4 regions of the Ruegeria sp. BB10 genome follow, and region 4 is predicted to be linked to each of the others. Evidence: riboswitches for the same ligand, from Rfam matches in the RefSeq annotation. Region 4 holds a riboswitch; each other region holds the start of a gene.
What was found. Region 4 has a riboswitch for cobalamin ahead of ACR3EP_RS12325 (hypothetical protein). Riboswitches for the same ligand answer to the same signal wherever they lie in the genome.

Region 1 (5,838 bases), 810 kb from region 4:
GGCCGCCGGGGACGGCAGGCAGGTTATAACGGCATCGCAGTCCCGCATCATCTGCGTCGGGCTTTCCGCGGCTTCGGCTCCCTTGGCCACAAACTCGGCCACCAAATCGGGGTTAAGGTCGTGAACCGTCAGGTCAATCCCGTTGCGCAGAAGCGAGCCGGACAGTTTGCCGCCCACATTTCCTAAACCGATAAATCCGACTTTCATGTTTCCCTCCTGACGGTCGTATTCGGGCCGAGTATCAGTGTTGTCTGTTAGAAACGAAAATGATTAATAATGCCAATTATGGTCAAAATAATTTGGTGATATATGGATCGCCTTCCAAACCCCACATGGTTGCGCAGCTTTGAAACCGCCGCGCGGCATCTGAATTTCACCACCACAGCAAAAGAGCTGGGCCTGACGCAGACGGCGGTCTCGTTGCATATCCGGTCGCTTGAGGCCGAGCTTGGGCAAAAGTTGTTCACCCGGAATGCCCGCCGGTTGGAACTGACTGAGCTGGGGCAGTCTTATTCGTTGACTCTGCGGCGTGCGCTTGGCGACATCGCCCTGTCCACCAACAGCCTGTTCGGCCCTGCCTCGCGCCAGACCCTGACAATCCGTGCGGCGATATCGACGGCCACCTATTGGGTCGCGGCGGAACTGCCCGACTTTACCGCTCGCCACCCCGAGATCCCCGTACGCCTTGTCTCGCACATCTGGAATGACAGCGTGGCCCCCGGCGATGTGGATGTGGAAATCCGGCTGGGTTATGGCGATTGGCCCGGCGTTCAGTCCGAAAAGCTGACAGATGAAAAGCTGGTACCGGTATGCCGGGCCGGGGACTCGCCCGCGACCCTGAACGTACTGTGGCAAGGCCCTCTGATTCATATCCTTGGATACGAAGATAACTGGGCGCGGTACTTTCAGGCCAACGGGCTCTCGCTTCCGGACCAGCCGCCCCGACATTCTGTGGACACCTCGGTCGCAGCACTGCAACTTGTGATGGCCGGGGCGGGCTATGCAACGGTTCTGGAACGGTTCGCCAGGAATGCGATCCGGCAGGCTGCGCCGATTGCAATTGCGGGCCCTGCGATTCCCTTTGCCCAGTCGCATTACCTGATCAGTACACAAGGCTCTGCGCAACCGACCGCTGCGGCAGGGTTGTTTTGCGCCTGGCTGCGGGAACGGCTGTCCATGCATGCCGCAGATTGACACAGGCTGGTCGCTTTTTTGGTTTGAACGATTTCACCATGCGCCTCGTGCTTGACAAGCCCCCTGCCCGTGCCGCATGTCGCATGCGTTGGTGTCCATCTTCGGATGGATGAAAAGGGAATGCGTCAGCGGGCAACCGTCAAACGCAGCCGCCCCCGCGACCGTGACCGGAGAGGGTGCCCAATGCCACTGGCCCGCAAGGCCGGGAAGGCGGGACATCTGCCGGGGCAAACGCCCCGACATCCGCAAGCCGGGAGACCTGCCAGCGCCCGAAGTTGAAACCGGACGGGGTGATCCGGTGTCGGGTCCATGTGCAGACGTGGCCCGCATGAAACCCCGTCCCCTGCAAAGAGGATTTGGGGGGATGAGAGACGTGACCGAGACTGCACCAGTCGAGCTGCTGGTCTGCACGACCTGTCGGCGTGGCCTGCCGATTGAAGACGATGCGCAACGTCCAGGTGCCCTGCTGCACAAGGCACTGGAAGACGCAGATTTGCCCGAAGGTATCGTGCTGAAGCCGGTCGAGTGCCTGTCAAATTGCGATCAGGGTTGTTCCATAGTGCTGCGCGGCGGACCGACCCGCTGGACCTTTGTGTACGAAAACCTGAACGAAATCGACCATGTCGACACCATCGTCGAAGGCGTCTCCAAGTATCTCGCCGCCGAAGACGGTCTGGTCAAATGGCGCGAACGTCCCGAACATTTCCGCAAAAACTGTGCGGCCCGCATTCCCCCGATTGGAGCCCTGAAATGAGCAACCTCGAAAAACTCCCCGTCACTGTGATCACCGGCTTTCTGGGCTCGGGCAAAACCACGCTGGTCAAACATCTAATGCAGAACCCGCAGGGCAAGCGTCTGGCCGTTGTCGTCAATGAGTTCGGCGATGTTGGCGTCGATGGCGATATCCTGAAGTCCTGCGCCATTCCCGATTGCCCCGCAGAAAACATCATGGAATTGGCCAATGGTTGCATCTGTTGCACCGTGGCCGATGATTTCATCCCGACCATCGAAGCCCTAATGGCGCTGGAACCGCGCCCTGACCACATCCTGATCGAAACCTCGGGCTTGGCCCTGCCCAAGCCGCTGCTGAAAGCCTTTGACTGGCCCGATATCCGTTCGAAAATCACCGTGGACGGCGTGATCGCTCTGGCCGATGCCGAGGCTGTCGCCGCCGGTCGCTTCGCCCCGAATGTCGAGGCTGTGGACGCCCAGCGCCTGGCCGATGACTCGATCGACCACGAAACACCCCTGTCCGAGGTTTTCGAGGATCAAATTTCCTGCGCCGACATCATCCTGCTGACCAAGCCCGATCTGGCTGGCCCGGAAGGCGTTGCCAAAGCCAAAGAGGTCATCGCGGCCGAAGCTCCGCGTCCCCTGCCCGTCGTTGAGGTCGCGGAGGGGGCTGTAGATGTCCGCGTTGTTCTGGGCCTTGAGGCAGCGGTCGAAGATGACATGGATGCCCGCCCCTCGCATCACGACGGTCACCACGATCATGAACATGACGATTTCGAAAGCATTATCGTCGAGTTGCCGGAACAGACCGATCCGGCAGCACTGGTTGCCAATATCGAACGCTTGGCAAATGAGCTGAACATCCTGCGGGTCAAAGGTTACGCCGCTGTCCAGGGCAAACCGATGCGCTTGTTGGTGCAGGCGGTTGGCGCACGCGTGCGACATCAGTACGACCGCCCATGGGAACCCGGCGAAGAGCGCCGCTCGCGTCTGGTGGTGATTGCCGAACATGACGACATCAAAGAGGCCGCGATCCGCGAGATCCTCGTGGGTGTGACCGAGGCCGCCGAGTAAGCCATGCACGTCGTCTTCCGCGAAAGCCACGGGCTCGAGGAAACCGAGACCCCGACCGATCTGGGCCAAAGCCCGGCGGATCTGGTGGTGCTGTCCTTTTCGGACAGCGACCTCGGAGCTTTCGCGGCAGGCTGGCATCGCGGTGGCGGAGCTGAGGGGCGGATGCCCACGATGCGGTTGGCCAATCTGACGGCGCTGAAACACCCTCTGTCCGTCGATACCTACGTCGAACAAACTCTGGAAGGTGCGAAAGGCATTCTGATCCGCCTGATCGGCGGCGTGCCTTATTGGTCCTATGGCCTGCAGCAGGTTCTGGCGCTGGCGCAAGACAAGGGCATCGCGCTGGCTGTCCTGCCAGCGGATGGGCGCGAAGATACGCGGTTGGACGACTTTTCCACCCTACCCGTGTCAACTCTGCGGCGGCTGGCGCATCTGTGCGATACCGGCGGCGAAGTTGCAGCGCAGGCCGCGCTGGCACAAATGGCGCTGGCGGCGGGGCTTTATGCAGGCCCTGTGATGGGGGCCAAAACCATCCCCGAGTGCGGCGCCTGGTGCCCTGACCGTGGCGTGATCCCAGTGGAAAAGGCGTTCACGGGCGATGCAAAACGCATTCTCGTGAGTTTCTACCGCGCTTACCTGACCTCTGCGGACACCGCCCCGGTCGCGGCCCTGATCCGTAACCTACGCGCGCGCGGGTTCGAGGCTGTGGGCCTGTTCGCGCCGTCGTTGAAAGCCCCAACCGCCGCCGAATGGTTGCGCGGAAACATCGTAGCAATGCAGCCGTCGGCCATCATCAACGCCACTTCATTCTCGGGCAAGGGCGCGTCTGGCACATCTCCGCTGGACGCGGCTAATGTCCCTGTGTTTCAGGTCGCTTTGTCAACTGCACGTCGCAAGGCCTGGGCCGAGGCGGAACGTGGCCTCTCGCCCGCCGACCTTGCCATGCATGTGGTGTTGCCCGAGGTAGACGGGCGGATTTCGGCGGGCATCGCCTCATTCAAAGAACCCGGGAAACGTGACCCACATCTGGAATACTCGCGATTTGCCCACCGGGTCGAAGATGAACGGATCGAGGCCATCATCGACCGGGTGACCGGGTGGCTAGCTTTGCATGACAAGCCCAAGGCCAATCAAACCCCGGTGCTGGTGCTGTCCACTTACCCTGGTAAGGACTGGCAGATGGCCCATGCTGTGGGGCTGGACGCGCTGGCCTCAGCCGAGGCGATGTTGGCCGATCTGCAGGGCGAAGGGTACGACACCGCCCCCGCCCAACCCATTACCGAAACCCTTATGGATGCAAGGGTATCGTGGCCGCTTGCGGATTATCTGGCGGCGCTGGCCGATCTGCCGGATGAATTGCGCAGGGACCTCGAAACCGTTTGGGGACGGCCCGAGGATGATCCAGCATTAGCAGACGGCGCTTTCAATTTCACCGCTTTGCGTCGTGGCAAGGCCCTGATCGCGCTGCAACCCGAACGCGGCACGCCCGAGTTGCGCGAGGATGATTACCACGACCTCTCACGCACCCCACGCCACGGCTATGTGGCCTTTTATCTGTGGCTGCGCAGAGGGTTGGGCGCGGATGCGCTGATCCATATCGGCGCGCATGGCACGCTGGAATGGCTGCCCGGCAAATCGGTCGCCCTGTCGGCGAATTGCTGGCCCGAGGCGCTGATCCGCGATCTGCCGGTGATCTACCCCTTCATCGTCAATGACCCCGGCGAGGCCGCGCAGGCCAAGCGCCGGATCGGGGCGGTCACGTTGGGTCATATCCCACCCCCGATGAAGGAAAGCGGCACGCCCGACAGGATGGTGCGGCTGGAATCCCTGCTGGACGAGTTTTCGAACGCCGACGGGCTGGACCCCAAGCGCCGGGACCGCCTGCAAGAAGATATCCGGGATGAGGCGCAGGCCATCGGGTTGGAAAGCGATCTGGGTCTGGATCAGGCCACCTGCACTGCCGAGGCAATCACTCGCATCGACCGCTTTGTCTGCGATATCAAGGAAAGCCAGTTCGGTGACGGGTTGCACATCTTTGGTCGCACGCCTGAGGTCACCGGTAATTTCGACCCCGCTCCTTCCGCCCGTGCGGAACGCAGGGCTCTGCTTGACGCGCTGGCGGGAAAACGCATCGAGGCCGGACCGTCCGGCTCACCCTATCGTGGGCGGTCGGATGTGCTGCCTACCGGTCGGAACCTCTATACCACCGATCCGCGCTCGGTTCCTACCCGCGCCGCCTATACCCAAGGCGTGAAGCTGGCCGAAGAGCTGGTGCGGCGGCATTTGCAAGAGGAAGGTGATTATCCCAAGGGCCTGATCGTCGACCTGTGGGGCTCGGCCACCATGCGCACGGCAGGCGAAGAATTCGCCATGGCGCTGCACCTGTTGGGCGTCAAGCCAGTCTGGGACAAGGGGTCCGAGCGAGTGTCAGGCATCGAAGTGCTGCCGATCACCGATCTCAGCCGCCCCCGCCTTGATGTGACCCTGCGCGTATCGGGCCTGTTCCGCGACGTGTTCCCGACGCTTTCGGCACTGTTCGGTCAGGCCGTCCGTGCCTTGTCTGACCGTGATGAAGCCCCGGATTGGAACCCCTATGCCGGGCAAGCCCCTGCCGCGCGAGTCTTTGGCCCCGCGCCCGGCAGCTATGGCGTGAATATGACGCATCTGTCTGAAATCTATACCGATGAAGCCCGCGCGCAGGCGGGTGAAGCATGGCTGCAGGCAAGCTCTTTTGCGTTGGAGGGCGACCATATCGCGCAGGATGTCACCGGCATCACCGAACGCGTCGCCAATGCCGACAGCTTTGTCCACCTGCAGGACCTGACCGAGACCGACCTG
Region 2 (5,838 bases), on a different contig from region 4:
TTGCAAAAACGTGCCCGAGGGAAACACAACGTCATAACCAGACTTGCCTGCAAGCATTTTGGTTTCAAGCAAGTCATTGGAATCGAAGTTATCGTAGACGACTTCGACCCCCGTTTCGGTGGTGAATTTCTGCAGCAGAGACTCGTCGATATAGTCAGCCCAATTGTAAACATAGACCTTTTCCTCGGCGTACAGCGCGGTTGTGAAAAGCAAGGTCATCGACGCAGCCGTCAATATTGATTTCATTGTGTACTCCTAGGGCTTTGCAACATGTTCCCGGTGGGTTGTGAGAAACGCGGTCCACCCGTCTTATGGTCATGAGGCAGATCCAACAAGCCCGAAGTTTAAGCTGAGCCTTACCAAAGGACGTACCCCCACCCTAGTTGGTGCAACCCTTAAACAGCAGGAATGTTGCACCCATAGCGTCAAACGATGTGGTGAGAATGAAGAGAAACTTGCCGCGATACTTGATCAGGTATTACTTGCCTCTGACTTCGGAGATGGTTGTCTCGCCGAGACGGTCGACTAGGCTTTGCTCGATCTCCTTCATGATACTCGAAACGCGACGGTGCAACGCATGTTCCACTGAACATTTGGGGGCATGGTCTTCTCTGCCAGAGGCGATCAGACTTTCGTCCAACGCAAGATACACATCCGCCAGGGTTATGCTGTCTGGTTCGCGTGCTAGACTCCACCCTCCTGCGTGGCCTTTTTCCGAAGTTAACAGACCCGCGTCACGAAGCCGTCCCAAGACGCGGCGTACCACCACCGGGTTCGTCCCTGAATGCTCGGCGATATCCGCAGATGTACGCTTACGATTCGGATCTCCGGCCATGTGGCCGAGCGTGTGCAGGGCGAGGGATAGGCGGCTATTGCGCTTCATTTGTCGTTCTTCTCCAAACAGATATCACACGTAACAATAACTGTTGCATTCGTCTAGTAACTGCGTAAGTTACGTGACTCTCAAGGCACCATTCGGAGCAACCCATGTCAGATACCCGACTTCCTGTCACCGTCCTTTCCGGCTTCTTAGGGGCGGGCAAGACCACCCTTTTGAACCGAATCCTGAACAACCGCGAAGGGCGTCGGGTCGCGGTTATCGTCAACGATATGTCCGAGGTGAATATCGACGCCGATCTGGTACGGGCCGATACCGAACTCAGCCGGACGGATGAAACTCTGGTAGAAATGTCGAATGGCTGCATCTGTTGTACCCTTCGGGACGATCTTTTGGAGGAAGTCCGGCGCCTCGCTGCGGAAGGACGTTTTGACTACCTGCTTATTGAATCCACAGGCATTTCCGAACCATTGCCTGTGGCAGCAACTTTCGATTTCCGAGATGAAGCGGGCGACAGCTTGTCGGACGTGGCGCGGCTCGACACCATGGTAACGGTTGTCGATGCGGTGAACTTGCTGAACGATTTCTCGTCCCACGATTTCCTACGAGACCGAGGCGAAACGATGGGAGAGGAAGACGAGCGAACTCTGGTCCACTTGCTTACGGATCAAATAGAATTCTCTGATGTAGTGATCCTGAACAAGGTTGATGATGCGGGGTCAGAAAAAGTTGATGCGGCCCGCAAGATCATCCGCAGTCTGAATGCAGATGCCGAGATCATCGAGACCAACCATTCGGAAGTTGCCGCAGAAAAGATCCTGGACACCGGCCTGTTTAACTTCGAGCAAGCCCATGAACACCCGATGTGGGCAAAGGAACTGTACGGCTTTGCCGGCCATGTGCCTGAGACTGAGGAATACGGGGTTGCGTCATACGTTTACCGGGCGCGACTTCCGTTCGTTCCCGAACGCATTTTGGACGTTCTCAACGGTGATCTGCCAGGGGTGATCCGGGCCAAAGGCCACTTTTGGATTTCGACACGCCCGGACTGGGTGGCTGAATTTTCACTCGCCGGTGCATTGTCCAGCGTCAAACCACTCGGCACCTGGTGGGCATCAGTTCCCGAAGAGCGACGCCCCGCACATGACAGCGCCCGCGCCTATATGCAGGCCCACTGGCAAGAGCCGTGGGGCGACCGCCGTCAAGAGATCGTTTTCATCGGTGCCGGGATCGACTGGCAAAGTTTGAAGGCACGATTGGACAATTGCCTTATTCCAGCAGTTACGGCGTCAGGGCCCGACAATTTGCCGAACCTGCCGGACCCCTTCCCGATTTGGCGCCGGGCAGAGGATGCCGCATGAACTTCGTTAGAAAGCCCGTGAAAGACAAGGTCACCGGTGTGAACTTCGCAGATGATCCGGCGGCAATCCGCACTTTTGCACAGCCAAACTGTGCCGCTTTGATTTGGCGCCGGCGAACCCCGCCGGATATGCAAAGCTGGCTTGACCAACTTGATCCCAAGGCTTTGCCAAGTGGGCGAGTCATTCTTCCACCAAGCGCCGTTAAGACGACCGTGGGGCAACTCTGCGATATCTCCGGTATGCCTAACGGGACTGAAAGAGCGTGGCTTCAGGATGATATCACTTCTCTGGCCGACATGTTCTGCGAGCTGATGAACGCCAACTTCCTGCGGCTGCGGCTGGATGTTGTCACCACCAATGCTTGCCGTAAATTTCATACCGATGCTGTCACCGCCCGGTTGGTCTGCACCTATCGTGGCACTGGAACACAATACGGCACCTCGACTGATGGAAACGATCCCGCGCTTGTGTTTACCGTTCAGACCGGCGCTCCGATCCTGCTACGGGGAACACTCTGGCCCGAGCGACCATCGTCAGGGGTGGTGCATCGCTCGCCTCCAATCGAAGGTACCAGTGAATCCCGTCTCGTCTTGGTTTTGGACCCAGTGGAAAATCCGGAAACCGAAGCATGAGACGTAACCTCGGGCAATGCAGCTTGCGCCGCAAGCATCGATCAACCGATCCGATGGATGTGTTTGACGGCCTTCCAGCCCCGTTGCGACAGTGGTTGTCAGAAGCGGCGTTGCCATGGTCCCCGGTATCCGCACGCCGCATCTGGTCAAAATCGCGGGCCAAGGGGCTTTCATCAGAAGAAACGCTCGCGTCACTCAGCCAGGCCGAAGCCCGAACGCTCGCGCGTGACCGGCAATCGACTGTTTTCAAATTAAATTCTCAAACATGAGGAAAAAATTGCCACCTCTAACACAGTATGCTGTCGCGACCCATGCGACACTGGGTGCCGCACTTGCAGCGAAAACGCATGCGGCAGATTTCGAAACCCAGAGCGTTTGAGTTCCGATCGAAAAGTTGTTGTTTCAAATCGTGATTGACATGGCCCCCAGTCTAAGACAAGCAAGGGCCAGATGGTTCCCGATGGTACGCCCAAGGGATGAAAAGGGAATACGGTGCGGTTCGCCACTTTGGCGCCAAATCCGTGACTGCCCCCGCAACTGTAAGCGGTGAGCGACGCCAAAATCCACTGGCCATTGGGCCGGGAAGGATGGCCAAGCATCGACCCGCAAGTCAGGAGACCTGCCATCACATGTTCAACCAACCCGGGGCGGGGCGTCCTGGAAGGAGGCTTTGATGGCACGTCTGAAACGTGTGTACATGATCGGCACCTTCTGTCCGCGCTTGGCTTCAAGCGGAGCGGACAATGCCGGAAACACCTGACCATTTCCTTCTGATCTGCTCGACTTGTACCGGCGCATTGCCTGTTGATGTCATGCGCAATGCGTTGACCGGCAGGTTGCCGACCGGGTTCGCAGTGCGCACCGTTACCTGCATGGCGGGCTGCGCGCGACCAACGACCGTCGGATTTCAGGCCGCTGGCAAAGCTCAGTACCTGTTCGGCGATATTGAAACTGCAGAAGATGTCAACGCGCTGGCGGAATTCGCACATCAGTACCGCAACGTCGCAGACGGTTGGACCAACGCGACGGACCGGCCGCAACCACTATTTGCAAAAACCCTTTCTCGTTTGCCTCGAATTCAATTGGAGGAGCCATCATGACGACCTCATCTTTTCTGGTTGCGCGTGATCTCGAATATTATGCGCTCAATGGTGACGTTCTTCTGCAAGGCGTCTCGTTTGAATTGGCCGAGGGCGCGATACTGGCAATTGCCGGTCCGAATGGGGCGGGGAAAACCACGCTTTTAAACCTTCTGTGCGGGGCAGCTGAGCTTGTGCTGGGCCAGGTATTGGTCAAGAAACGCAGCCTGAAACATATGCCCGCCATGGAGCGCGCCCGCATGATCGCGGTTGTGGGTCAGCAAGAGCAGCCGGATGGCAGGCTGTTGTTGCGGGACTATGTTGCCATGGGCCAGATTCCGATCTGGGCCGACCGTTCGGCGAATGAACATGCCAGAGAACTGAACAGAATTCTTGAGCTGACCGACCTTGGCGCGCTGGCAGACAAGCGCATGGCGGTACTGTCCGGGGGCGAACGTCAACGCGCGCATATCGCCCGGGCACTGGCACAGAACCCATCGTTGTTGTTCCTGGATGAGCCAACCAACCATCTCGATCCGGATGCCAAGGGTCGGATGCTGTCTCTGGTCGCCGAACTCGGCATCACGGTTGTGATGATTGTCCATGATCTTGTCATGATCCCGGAATTTGCCACCCACGTGGCGCTGATGAAATCAACGCGGCTGACGGGATTTGGCCCCGTGGCCGAAGTGCTGACCCCCGAGCGGGTCCGCGATACTTTTGGCGTTGAATACCTGTGCTTTCACCACGAAGGCCGCGTGATTCCAGCGCTGGATATCCGAAAATCCACAATCTCAACCTAAACCGAGGAACCTTCCCCAATGAAACACATCTGGTCCGTGGCGCTGGTCACAGCCATGGCAGGCGGCGCGTCCGCCCACGAGGTCACCGTCGACAACTGCGGAGCGCCGCTGGTGTTCGAAACCCAGCCCGAGCGTCTGGTTGTGCATGACATGAACATGACCGATATGGCCTTCGCGTTGGGCCTGCAGGACAAGATCGTCGGTCTGACCGGCATCACCGGCTGGTACAAAACCAGCCCGGAATTCGACACCCTGCGCGGTGATATCCCCGAACTGGCACCGAAATACCCAACTGTCGAAAACCTTGTTGCCGTGGAACCCGACCTGTTCTTTGCTGGCTGGTATTACGGCATGAAGCCGGGCGGAGATGTGACTCCGGATACGCTGGAGCCCTTTGGTATCAAGACCATGATCCTGACCGAAAGCTGTGTGCATCTGGACAAGGATCGCCCCGAAGCCAGCATGGACCTGCTGTTCAATGACGTCCTGCGCCTGGGTCAGGTCATGCACGTTGAAGACAAGGCCGAGGCGCTGGTCACGGGCTGGAAAGACGAACTCTCAGTGATCGAAGCGCAGACTGCCGACCTGGCGAAACCCCGCGTTTTCTTGCTGGACGGCCCGGCGGACGCGCCATTCACCGCAGGTAAGTTCGCCATCCCCGATGCTATGATTGCTGCCGCGGGTGGTGAAAACGTGACCCACGACATGGAAACAAGCTGGGGTCGAACCTCGTGGGAGGCGGTCGCCGCCGCAAACCCGGAATTCCTTGTGCTGCTTGATTATCAGACAGGCAATGGCGCTGCGGACACGTTCAAATTTTTGCAGGAACATCCAGTGATGTCGCAGACTGAAGCCGTGAAAAACGAGCGCTGGATCGGTTTGCGGTACGAGGAATTGACCCCCGGACCGGCAAATATCGAAGCGATTTCGAAAATGGCTCAGGCCATGCATCCAGGCCTCAACTGATATGGGCCGACTGGGCCTGACACTTGTGCTGGGGGCGGCCGTATTGGCCGCCCTCTTACTGATGTCCACCATCTATGGCACCACATCCATCCCTGTCACGGACACGGTCACGGCTATACTGCTGGGAACGGGGCTGAGTGAAGGAGTGATGTCGCCGCT
Region 3 (5,838 bases), 800 kb from region 4:
CGCAATGGCAAGACAAACTGGGCGGCGAGCTGTTGCGGATCGAACTGGCACAAGCCTCGGCACTTGGCCCCCGGCGCGGCTGGAAGTCCGCTTATCCGGTGGTGCAGTGGAGCGTCACCCTATGATCGTCGCGGGATTGGGATTCTCATCTACGGCCACGTTGGACAGCCTGCGCGCGGCCTTTGACCGGGCCAGCGACGGGCAGCGCGTGGATGCGCTGGCCACGGTGGCGGACAAAGACGGACATCCTGCGTTGATCGAATTCGCCTCGGCCATCGCACTGCCCTTGCATTTCGTCGCCCCTGCCGATCTGGCAGGGCAGCGCACGCTCACCTGCTCGAACCGCAGCCGCGCCACGTATGGCACCGGCAGCGTGGCCGAAGCATCCGCCCTTGCCGCTGCCGGATCCGGCGCTCGACTGACCTCACCCAGACAAATCTCAGACGACCGGCTGGCCACCTGCGCCATAGCCATCGGAGGACAAACATGACTGTTCATTTCATTGGCGCCGGACCGGGCGCTGCCGACCTGCTGACTCTGCGCGGACGTGATATCATCGCGTCTTGCCCGGTATGCCTTTACGCCGGGTCGCTGGTGCCCGAGGAAATCCTTGGTCACTGTCCCGAGGACGCAAAGATCATAAACACCGCGTCGATGGATCTGGATCAGATCATGGCCGAGATCGAGACCGCACATCAGGCTGGTCAGGATGTGGCGCGCCTGCATTCCGGCGACCTGTCGGTCTGGTCAGCGATGGGTGAACAAATCAGACGGCTGAAAGAGATGGGCATCCCGGTCAGCGTGACGCCGGGCGTGCCGTCCTTTGCTGCTGCGGCGGCTTCACTGGGAACCGAGCTGACCCTGCCTGGACTGGCACAATCCGTGGTGCTGACCCGGACGCCGGGCCGTGCATCCTCGATGCCCGAAGGTGAGACGCTGGAGAATTTTGCCCGCACTGGTGCGACTTTGGCCATTCACCTGTCGATCGGCAATCTGGACAAGGTGATTGCCGATCTGACCCCCGCCTATGGCGCGGACTGCCCGGTGGCCGTGGTGTATCGCGCCAGTTGGCCGGATGAGAGGATCATCCGCGCCACGCTGGACACCTTGAAAGAGGCGCTGGATGAAAGCATCTCGCGCACCGCATTGATCATGGTGGGCCCGGCGCTGGCAGGCGAAGGGTTCGATGAAAGCTGCCTGTATTCAAAGGATTACGACCGTCGCTATCGCCCCCAAAGCGCCGATAGCCCGTGGTCAAGCTGGAGCCACGGTGATGACTAACCCCCCGGGTCTTCTGATTTCTGCCCCGTCCTCGGGAACAGGTAAGACGACGGTCATGCTGGGCCTGTTGCGGGCCTTGGCCGAGGATGGGCTGACCGTGCAACCGTTCAAAAGCGGCCCGGACTATATCGACCCTGCCTTTCATAATGCTGCTGCCGGGCGCTCCTCGTTCAATTTGGACAGTTGGGCTATGGGTGACCCGTTGCTGAGTGCGATTTCGGCGCAGGCTGAGGGTGCGGATATCGTGGTCGCCGAGGGATCGATGGGGCTGTTTGACGGCGTCGCCAAGCCGGGCGAGCTGGGGCACGGGTCCAGCGCCGAAACCGCCCAGCGCATGGGCTGGCCTGTGGTGCTGGTGCTGGATGTGGGCGGTCAGGCGCAATCAGCGGCGGCAACTGCACTGGGGTTTCGGATGTACAACCCCGACCTGCCGTTTGCCGGTGTGATCCTGAACCGTTGCGCAAGCCCCCGGCACGAGCGTCTGACCCGTCTGGGTATGGAGCGCGCCGGTCTGCCGGTTCTGGGCGTTTTGCCCCGGCGCGGTGATCTGACCCTGCCGGAACGCCATCTGGGCCTGATACAGGCGGTCGAGCATCCTGATCTGGAAAGCGCAATTGTCGGCTATGCCGCGTTTCTGCGCGAACATGTGGATCTTGAGGCGTTCAAGGTGGCGGCTTCCTCAGGCCCCAATGGGCCATCGTCAGCCGCGCTACCGCGCCCTCCGGCGCAACGGATTGCGCTGGCCCGCGATGCCGCGTTTTCCTTTACCTATCCGCATTTGCTGGAAGGTTGGCGCGCGGCGGGTGCAGAAATTCTGCCGTTTTCACCTCTGGCGAACGAGGCACCTGCTGCCGATGCCGATCTGGTCTGGCTGCCCGGTGGCTATCCGGAATTGCATGCGGGCACACTGGCTGCCGCCGACACGTTCCAGACCGGACTGCGCAAACACGCTGAATCCAAACCCGTGCATGGAGAATGCGGTGGATACATGGCGCTGGGTCAGGCCTTGATCGACAAAGAGGGCGAGCGACATCAGATGGCAGGCCTGCTGCGGCTGGTGACCTCGTATGAAAAGCGCAAGTTCAATCTGGGGTATCGGCGCGCAGAATTGCTGGCCCCGATGCCCGGTTTTGCAGCCGACACGGCTCTGCGGGGGCATGAATTCCATTATTCTTCGATCGTAGAACAGCCGGACGCACCGCTGGCGCGGGTGTTTGATGCTGAAGGTGCTGAAGGGCCGCAAACAGGTTCGGTGCGCGGGAACGTCACCGGTACGTTCTTTCACCTGATCGCCGAGGCCTCGGCATGAGCGGTTTCGTATCCTTCATAGGTTCCGGCCCCGGCGATCCTGATCTTTTGACCCTGAAAGCAGTCGACCGGATGCAAAAAGCAGATGCGGTGCTGTTTGATGACCTCAGCAGCGGCCCGATCCTAAGTCATGCGCATGACGATGCAGATCTGGTGGGCGTGGGCAAACGGGCCGGGCGACCCTCACCCAAGCAGGATCACGTAAGCCGCCTGTTGGTGGATTACGCCAAGACCGGTGCTCGCGTGGTGCGATTGAAATCTGGTGATGGCGGGTTGTTCGGCAGACTGGAGGAAGAACTGGTTGCCCTGCGTGCGGCCGGGATCGAATATGAAATCATCCCTGGCATCCCCTCGGCGGTTGCGGCGGCGGCGGCAGCAGGAATACCCCTGACACGACGCCTGACTGCGCGGCGGGTGCAATTTGTCACTGGCCACGATGTCAGTGGTAAACTGCCCGAAGATCTGAACCTGCCCGCGCTGGCCGATCCGGATGCAACGACTGTGGTGTTCATGGGCAAACGGACCTTTCCCCTGTTGGTAAATGCGCTGCATGAGCATGGCCTGCCGCTGGAAACACCAGCCCTGATAGCCGAATCCGTATCGACTCCCGACCAGAGCCTGCACCGTGCAACAATTGGCGCGCTGTCGCAAAAGCTGGAGGCCGAGATCGGCACAGCCCCGGCGCTGATCCTGTATGGCCCGTTGGCAGAGTTCGACAATGTTTGAGTTGTCTCTAATCGGAATTGGCACTGGCAACCCGGATCACGTGACCTTGCAAGGGGCAAATGCCATCCGCGATGCAGACCTGATCCTGATCCCGCACAAGGGCGAGAACAAGGCTGATCTGGCCGGGTTGCGCGAAGAGATCATTGCAGCTGTGACTGACACTCCGCCGCAGATCGCCTATTTCGACATTCCCAAGCGTCGGGCCGATGATGGTTATCTGCGCGGGGTCGACGAATGGCATGATGCCATTGCAGTGCGCTGGCACGAGGCGATTGCGGCCCACCCGAATGCGCGACAAGTGGCGCTGCTGATCTGGGGCGACCCGTCGCTTTATGACAGCTCGTTGCGAATCGCGTCGCGGCTGGACCCTGAGCTCACGACACGGGTGATCCCAGGCATCACCGCGCTGCAGGCATTGACGGCCGCCCACGCCATCCCGATCAATGATCTGGGCGCGCCTTATGTTGTGACCACGGGACGGCGGATCAGGGATGAAGGCTGGCCGGCAAATGCCTCGAAAGTAGCAGTAATGCTGGATGGCGAGTGTTCGTTTCAAACCCTGGACATGGCCGATTATGACATCTGGTGGGGTGCCTATGTCGGCATGAAAGAGGAAATCCTGATCAAAGGCGCTTTGACCGATGTGGCGCAGGAGATTCTGGACACCCGCGCCAAGGCACGTGCCGATCATGGCTGGATCATGGATATCTATTTGCTGAAAAAGCGCGTGATCTGACCTAAAAGGTCGCAAATGACGATTGCACCAGCGGCACCATAGAGGCTAAATGAACGCGTCTGGTCCTGCCGGAGACATCCGGATGCTAAGAGGGAATGTGGTGCGACTGCCATGGCAGCCAAATCCACAGCCGCCCCCGCGACTGTAAGCGGAGAGCCCCTGTTCAACCAGCCACTCCTGTTCTCAGGGGGAAGGCGAACAGAGGCATCGACCCGCAAGCCAGGAGACCTGCCAGGCGACAATTGAAACACCGGCCGTCGGGTGCGGCGGCAAAGGAGAATAAAAGATGGCAACACAAACGCAAACAGCATCCGCCTCGCGCGCTGGTATCCTTCCGGTCATGTTCGCGGTGGTACTGGGTCTGGGTATCATCACCCTGACCGGTCACGTACAGGCCGCGGCGCTGCATGACGCAGCACACGACGTGCGCCACGCGACCGGCTTCCCCTGCCACTAAGTCCATGTTCAGTCGTATACTGACCAGCGCGTTGTTCGCTGGTGCTGCAGCGGGGCTGATAGCCGCCTTGCTGCAGTTGGTCTTTGTACAACCTGTTTTGCTGCACGCAGAGCTGTACGAATCCGGTGAGTTGGTGCACTTCGGGGCCGAGGCCGTTTCGGCGCATCCCGAATTGCCGGGCATGTTTTCGGAACTGACCCGCGACGCGCTGAGCGTCATTTTCACCATGCTGACCTATACCGGTTACGCGCTGCTGATGGTTGCCCTGATGTCCGTGGCCGAAGGCCAGGGCCACACGATTGATGGCCGCACCGGCGTGCTGTGGGGTCTGGCTGGGTTCATCGCCTTTCATCTAGCGCCTGGCTTTACCCTGGCACCAGAGGTGCCTGGTGTAGCGGCGGCTGACGTCTATGCCCGACAGGTCTGGTGGTTTGCCACTGTTGGTGCCGCGCTTGTTGCGCTGTGGTTGATTGCGTTTGGCGGCAACCTGATCAGCTATGTGATCGCAGCAGCCCTGTTGCTGGCACCCCATCTGATCGGTGCGCCCGAACCGGATGTGTTCACCGGCCCCGTCCCGACCGAGATCGGCGCTCTGTTTGCCGCTCGCGCCTTTGGCATCGGTCTGGTGGCCTGGGTTCTGGTCGGTGCCTTTGCCGGGTATTTCTGGCAAAGCGAAGGCAAACGCGTCGAAGCAGCGGCCTGATCCTCTCATATAATGACGCGCCGGGTTCTGCCCGGCGCGTTTCTTTTTGCCCTAAAGGAAAGAAAAAATGGCACGCTCACTTGCCCTTTTTGCAATCGGCCTTGTGTTCGGTGGTGGTGCTGGTTTTGTGCTGGCGGCAGCCAATGGCGTCACGTTTGACGGCCACGATCATGGCGATCCGTCCCATCACGGCGGCGCGCATGCCGAAGCGATGGCCCATGACCATTCGACCACGGTAAACCTGCCCGCAGGGGCGGACGCCCCCAGCGTTGCAATCGCGCTGACCCAGGACCCGATGGCCGGGTGGAACCTGCACGTCATGCCGCAGAATTTCCGGTTTGCCCCAGAAAACGCGTCAACAGCCGACGTAGACGGCGAAGGCCACGCGCATGTTTACATCAATGGCGAGAAACTGGCCCGGCTCTACGGCAACTGGATACACATCCCCGACCTTCCGAAGGGAGAGGTCGAGGTTTCGGTTTCGCTGAACGCAAACAGCCACAGCGCACTGACGGTCGACAACGTACCGGTCAGCGCTGCCGTGACCGTTCAGGTCGATTAAAGCGCCGGTATCCGCGCGCGCAAACACATCCGAAGTCGCCCGCAGGGTCGGGCGTCTTCGATCCA
Region 4 (5,838 bases):
ATCTCGCGCGACAACGCCTCACCCGCGCAACCAAACATCAGCGAGGCCGGGAATGGCCAGGGTTGGCTGGATAGATAGCTGACCGGGCCAACCGGCACGCCTGCCTCTTCCATCACCTCACGTCGAACCGCTGCCTCAAGCGTTTCTCCGGGCTCGACAAATCCAGCCAGCAGGGAATACATCCCCTCGGGCCAGCCCGGTGACCGCCCCATCAATACCGAATCCCCATGGGTGATCAGCATTATGACCACCGGATCGGTGCGCGGAAAATGCTGCCCACCGCATTCGGCGCAACTGCGCTGCCATCCAGCTTGGGATACTTCGCTGGGTGCACCACAACGGGCACAGAACCGATGCGTTTCGTGCCAGCCAATAACGGCCTTGGCGGCCGCAGCCAATTCCGCATCGCGGGCAGACAGTCGGGTCATGATCCGGCGCAACTCAGCAAAGACATGGCCTGTTGGCAGGTCCGGGTGCTGCTGTTCCGACGGGTCGATAAAGGCACCGACCTGCGACATGTCCAGCCCCTCGGGGGACCAGCCCGAGATATCCAGCGCAAAAACCGGATCACCGTCTGAAAGTCCCAGAAATACAGGTTCTTCAATACTGCCGCCCGGGCCGTTTTGTACCAGTCCGTGGGTTATGGGAATCAACCCCAAGCGGTCCAGTGCTTCCCCCTGAACCAGCGGCTTACCACGCCACAGCAACAGGCAGGTCGCTTGCGGATGCGCGCGCACCTGCGCCAAATGGTCTGCATTCCCTCGAATATGCGCCGCGCGATCAAGGCCCGAGCTGCCAAATGTCACCAGTTCCGCGTGTTTCATAGGAATTCCCTTGGGTCGTCGGCACAGGGCTGCCACGGCTGCCCTTTTGTTGCAATGCCAATGTTGCAATGCCAATTCGCACCACCCGAAAACTTGAAGCCGTCAATTGACTAAAAGCACGCTATGCAAGTTGCATTTAGTATACTTTTTGGAGAAAATGATTAGCATATAACCGCCAGAAGTAGAAATTTGACACATCCCCTTCTCCCGTCCCGCGCGCCACTGAAGATACGGGTTCTGGCAACATCCGATCTGCATATGAATCTATGCGGCTTCGATTATTATTCGGACACCCCCGCCCCCTCAATCGGCTTTACCCGCACCGCCAGCCTGATCCGCGCAGCCAGGTCCGAGGCCGAAGCGCAGGGTGCTCTGGTGGTTCTGTGCGACAACGGAGATTCACTGCAAGGCACGCCACTGGGGGAATGGGCGGTTCAATCCGAAAATGCACCGCACATCCTGATGCAAGCATTTTCCGAGCTGGGTTATGACGCAATCGGGCTCGGAAATCATGATTTCGGCTTTGGACTGGAAACGCTGGACCGTGTGATTGCAGATACTGCGTGCCCAGTGATTTGCAGCAATGCACACCGACAAGACGCCCCCTCCTGCTGGCAAGATCATGCGATTTTGAATCGAGAAATAAAATATTATGATCAACATGTTACGCTGAAAATTGGTGCGTTCTCAGTCCTGCCACCGCAGACAGCCAAATGGGAAGCACACCTGCTACAAGGCAAGGTCGTCATCGAAGATATCCTGACTTGCGCCGCACAAAAAGTGACGAATCTGAAAGCGCAGGGTTGCGATTTGATCCTTGCGTTGGCGCATACAGGGATAGGGTCGGCCGAACCGGAAACGGGTTTGGAAAATGCCGTCATCCCGCTGGCCGGTATCGAAGGAATTGATGCGCTGATTGCCGGGCATTCACATCTGACACTGCCCGGAAACACACATGACGGGATTGAGCACGTCGATGCAAATCGGGGTCTGGTTCACGGAAAGCCGGTGGTCATGCCCGGTGCGTCCGGGTCATTTCTGGGGGTGATCGACCTGACATTGGACAGGGCGGGAAATGGCCATTGGACCGTTCAGGATCATCGCGTCAGTCTGCGTTCGATATGCCCAACCAAACCCGACGGCTCACCCAAGCTTATCCAGGAAGACCCTGTTTTGGCGCGCCTTTTCGCCCGGGGCCATTCGGAAACCCGGCGGCGCACGGCGCAACCCGTTGGCCAGACCGATCAGCATTTGCACAGCTATTTCAGTTTTTGCGCCCCGGACAGAGGTTTGATTCTGACCGCCGCGGCCCAGGCAGCAGCCCTGCGGCCCTATCTGCAGGACACGTCATTTGCGGATTTTCCTGTTCTGTCCGCGACCGCGCCTTCAAAGTTCGGGGGGCGTGCCGGCCCCCGGTTTTTCACCGACGTCCCGCCCGGCCAGATATGCCTGCGCCATGTCAACGACATGTATGCGTTTCCCAATGAGCTGCAGGCGGCAGTTGTCACCGGAGAGCAGATCAGCTACTGGCTTGAGATGTCTGCAGGCGTGTTCAACCAGATTACGCCGGGACATCAGACCACATTGGTCGACATCAACAGGGCGGGGCATAATTTTGATATTATACAGGGACTTACTTATCAATTTGATCTCTCTCAGCCGGCTCGGTTCGACGCTGGCGGTCACTTGATCGACCCCGTCAACCGGCGCATTCGCAACATTCGCTTTGACGGTCAACCGATGGCGGCCGATCAACGGTTCGTCGTCGCGCTGAACAGTTACCGTGCCAATGGCGGGGGTCACTTTCCCTTTGTTGATCAGGCCGAGCCCATCGCGCTGCCGAACCTGCCTGTTCAGCGCGTCTTGCAGGACTATCTGTCCGGCGCGCTGCCGCAAGATCCCTTGCAGTATGCGCCCTATCCTTTTGGCTTTGCCTCGATGCAGGGCGCGACTGCGCTATTAAGAACCGGCCCGAAGGCACAAACCCACATTGCCGAGCTTGAAGAATATGACCCCCACGTCGTCGGAGAAGACGATGAGGGCTTTTTGCTGATCCGTTTGACGCTCTGACGGGTTGTGTTTCCTGCGCCCGTTGCCTATATCAGACCCCGAGAGGTTGGCGCGGGCGAGCGCCTCGCCAACCTGGTCAGGTCCGGAAGGAAGCAGCCACAACGAGCCCCGCTTGGGTCGATGTCCAACCTCTCACTTAAACTTCCGACATTGAATTGTTGCGAACAGGCCTAGGCAATCAACCGTGGCCAGACAGCCGAATTGCGCCGGGCAAAGGCACCGATATGGCCAACCTCGGACAGTCCGAACTCGGCCGGAGACAACAAATGGCGGCGTGCGTTGGGCCCGTACAGATCAGCCAGCCGCCAGACCGCGTTCTTTGGAACCAGATCGTCATCCTCAAAGCTGAACAGATCCACTGGTGTGTCTGACTGTGCCCAGCGGGCCTCGGGCAAGGACACGCCGATTTCGGGCAGGTAGTTGCGCGGCGCAGTACACCAGCGGCGCCACTGCCAATAGACGCTGGCAGGCAGGTTCGATCCGAATCCTAGTGCCTTGCCCGGCAGGTAACCCAGCGCTTTTACGGCCAGGGGCGCGTGTCCGTACCAAAACAGCAAAGCCAACGCCCGATAAGGCCAGGGATGGTCCGACACAGTCACCGGCCCGGCGCAGACGCAGATCATACGGTCGATCTGATCAATATCGGGTTGAATCGGCCCCAGCATACCGCCGACGGAATGGCCGATGCTCCAGTGCTGCGCGTCGGGGTATCGCCTGCGCATCTCGGCCCGAGCCGCAGGCATGTCGATCAGCGCCCAATCCGCCATCGTGGCCTGAGCTGACTTCAATGGCCTGCTCTGCGAATGACCGAAATCGCTGTAATCATAGGTCAGACAGGCAATGCCATGTTCCGCAGCCAACCAGCGTGCGAAATGCTGATAATAGTCGCGCGGCACCCCGGTGGCGCTGTGGATCACCACTGCGATCCCAGATTCCGCCACCGGCAGGTACAACCGAGCCGACAGTTGGGTCGAACCAGAAGGAAACTGAAAATCCTCGGTTAAAACAGCTTGTGCGGTATCCAGCATGGCGCCCTCAATCTGAACCGATTAGTTCACCACCCCAAACGGCATCTTTTGCCACCCTAAGTCAATCCTGTTTCCGCATGACCACGCGTCCACTTTGCCCCACCAAAAGGCGGCTTGACTCAGGTCACCCCTACCCGCTAGCGATTGGGTGATGGTTCTCGTCCCCGGTCCCCGGGGCGGGATGAAAAGGGAACACGGTGCGGTTCTGCCCGGAATACCGGAACGAACCAAGGCCGCGACTGCCCCCGCAACTGTAAGCGGTGAGCAATGCCGAAACACCACTGGCCGCAAGGCTGGGAAGGTCGGCAACGCAACGACCCGCAAGTCAGGAGACCTGCCATCGAACAAGAAACCGAAACTCGGAAGGGGTGTCCGGGCAGGTCGTCAGCACGCTGCCACACCTGATCCATGCCCCCGTTCCACGCGCGGAGGGCGCAATATGATCTGGAAGACAAAGACACACCAATTTACCGCAACCGTTTGCCAACGCACAGGAAAAACCTGTCCGGCGCTGGCACAGATGGCGCGCGCGATCGTGCAGGCGATGGACGCGGTCGTTCCTGCGACGACGCCTGATTTTGAGTTCGACGGCAGCACTGAGCTGGCTTATTGCACGCAAGGATGCAGCGCACGGTTTCGCGCACAAAAAGACCTGATCCGGGTCTTTTGTGGAACAAGCGAGGATGCGCCCCTCGAGTCGCTGGATGCTTACGCAGATATGATGTTCGGCCAGGATGTGACCATGCGCCCCGCAGGCATGCTAACCACCCCCCCCTGCGCCATGCTTGAGGTCACAGCGATCCCGCCCAACCCGGTGGCACAGGCAGAGCGGCAGGTGGCGCTCTGATCTAGCCGCGCGTCCGCCCAAGGGCTGCCCATTCCATTTGGCCGTCGGTCTCGACGGCGCAGGACCGCACCGCCCGCAAACGGGCCAACGCTGTCTCGGGGTCTTCGCCATGCTCGACCATAAGGCGCAGCACGATCATCCCGGACCGGCCACAGCCGCCCCGGCAATGCACCAGCACCCGCCCCCCGCAGGACAGGATATCAGTCGCCGCAGGGCTGACACTGCCCCACGCCGCGTCAACCTCAGGAGGCGGCGTACCGAAATCCGCAACCGGCAGATGCACCCATGCGATATTGAGTGCGTGCAGGTCTTCGCCAAGCCCGCTTGCGCCCTCTTGCAGTATTTCGACCTCGGTGGTCATCGAGATCACAAGATCCGGCTGCCAGTCGCGGATCATTCCCAAGTCCCGCGTATACCCGCCACCGCGCCCCGGAAGGGGCGACAAGGCAACGGTGCCGTTTCCAATCTGAACTGAATGAAGTGCGAACTGGCTCACTACGGACCCTCCCTAATACTCGCTTCTAAGGCGTGCAAATTGTGCTGCAAACCGAAATTCACCCAAGCCTGCTGTGGACGCGGGCGGCAGGGGTCTCTACGCTGCATCGGAACCCGAATCCGACAGAGCAGATATGAACGACACGCCCAGCCCCGCCTATCAGGTTCTTGCCCGCAAATACCGCCCGGAAACCTTTGCCGATCTCGTCGGTCAAGACGCAATGGTGCGCACGCTGAAAAATGCGTTCGAGGCCGACCGGATCGCGCAGGCTTTCATCATGACCGGCATTCGCGGCACCGGCAAAACCACCACGGCACGGATCATAGCCAAGGGCATGAACTGCATCGGCCCCGATGGTGAAGGCAAGCCAACGACTGAGCCCTGCGGCCAATGCGAACATTGCGTGGCCATTATGGAAGGCCGCCACGTTGACGTGATGGAGATGGACGCCGCCAGCCGTACTGGTGTGAACGATATCCGCGAGATCATCGACAGTGTCCGCTATCGCGCCGCCAGCGCGCGCTACAAAATCTATATCATCGACGAGGTCCACATGCTGTCGACCAGCGCGTT

Region 1: linked by a shared signal. The riboswitch ahead of ACR3EP_RS07985 (DUF1636 family protein) and the one ahead of ACR3EP_RS12325 (hypothetical protein) in region 4 are both predicted to bind cobalamin.
Region 2: linked by a shared signal. The riboswitch ahead of ACR3EP_RS20235 (DUF1636 family protein) and the one ahead of ACR3EP_RS12325 (hypothetical protein) in region 4 are both predicted to bind cobalamin.
Region 3: linked by a shared signal. The riboswitch ahead of ACR3EP_RS08055 (CbtB domain-containing protein) and the one ahead of ACR3EP_RS12325 (hypothetical protein) in region 4 are both predicted to bind cobalamin.

The regions. Positions count from the first base shown of each region.
Region 1 is NZ_JBQFIW010000001.1:1,570,327-1,576,164, forward strand. It holds gene ACR3EP_RS07975 (NAD(P)-dependent oxidoreductase) at 1-207, opposite strand, end outside; gene ACR3EP_RS07980 (LysR substrate-binding domain-containing protein) at 310-1,194, shown strand; cobalamin riboswitch at 1,267-1,475, shown strand; gene ACR3EP_RS07985 (DUF1636 family protein) at 1,559-1,948, shown strand; gene cobW (cobalamin biosynthesis protein CobW) at 1,945-3,000, shown strand; gene cobN (cobaltochelatase subunit CobN) at 3,004-5,838, shown strand, end outside.
Region 2 is NZ_JBQFIW010000002.1:266,808-272,645, forward strand. It holds gene ACR3EP_RS20210 (polyamine ABC transporter substrate-binding protein) at 1-246, opposite strand, end outside; gene ACR3EP_RS20215 (RrF2 family transcriptional regulator) at 479-883, opposite strand; gene ACR3EP_RS20220 (GTP-binding protein) at 988-2,199, shown strand; gene ACR3EP_RS20225 (DUF1826 domain-containing protein) at 2,217-2,831, shown strand; gene ACR3EP_RS20230 (DUF6525 family protein) at 2,828-3,100, shown strand; cobalamin riboswitch at 3,266-3,472, shown strand; gene ACR3EP_RS20235 (DUF1636 family protein) at 3,575-3,931, shown strand; gene ACR3EP_RS20240 (ABC transporter ATP-binding protein) at 3,928-4,713, shown strand; gene ACR3EP_RS20245 (ABC transporter substrate-binding protein) at 4,732-5,679, shown strand; gene ACR3EP_RS20250 (FecCD family ABC transporter permease) at 5,681-5,838, shown strand, end outside.
Region 3 is NZ_JBQFIW010000001.1:1,581,658-1,587,495, forward strand. It holds gene cbiE (precorrin-6y C5,15-methyltransferase (decarboxylating) subunit CbiE) at 1-125, shown strand, start outside; gene ACR3EP_RS08030 (cobalamin biosynthesis protein) at 122-490, shown strand; gene cobM (precorrin-4 C(11)-methyltransferase) at 487-1,281, shown strand; gene ACR3EP_RS08040 (cobyrinic acid a,c-diamide synthase CobB) at 1,274-2,590, shown strand; gene cobA (uroporphyrinogen-III C-methyltransferase) at 2,587-3,315, shown strand; gene cobF (precorrin-6A synthase (deacetylating)) at 3,308-4,051, shown strand; cobalamin riboswitch at 4,095-4,301, shown strand; gene ACR3EP_RS08055 (CbtB domain-containing protein) at 4,338-4,508, shown strand; gene ACR3EP_RS08060 (CbtA family protein) at 4,513-5,211, shown strand; gene ACR3EP_RS08065 (hypothetical protein) at 5,279-5,773, shown strand; gene ACR3EP_RS08070 (DUF1636 family protein) at 5,770-5,838, opposite strand, start outside.
Region 4 is NZ_JBQFIW010000001.1:2,378,474-2,384,311, forward strand. It holds gene nudC (NAD(+) diphosphatase) at 1-824, opposite strand, end outside; gene ACR3EP_RS12310 (bifunctional 2',3'-cyclic-nucleotide 2'-phosphodiesterase/3'-nucleotidase) at 1,014-2,894, shown strand; RNA gene ffs (signal recognition particle sRNA small type) at 2,934-3,032, shown strand; gene ACR3EP_RS12320 (alpha/beta hydrolase family protein) at 3,065-3,922, opposite strand; cobalamin riboswitch at 4,058-4,278, shown strand; gene ACR3EP_RS12325 (hypothetical protein) at 4,362-4,769, shown strand; gene ACR3EP_RS12330 (protein-tyrosine phosphatase family protein) at 4,771-5,265, opposite strand; gene ACR3EP_RS12335 (DNA polymerase III subunit gamma/tau) at 5,399-5,838, shown strand, end outside.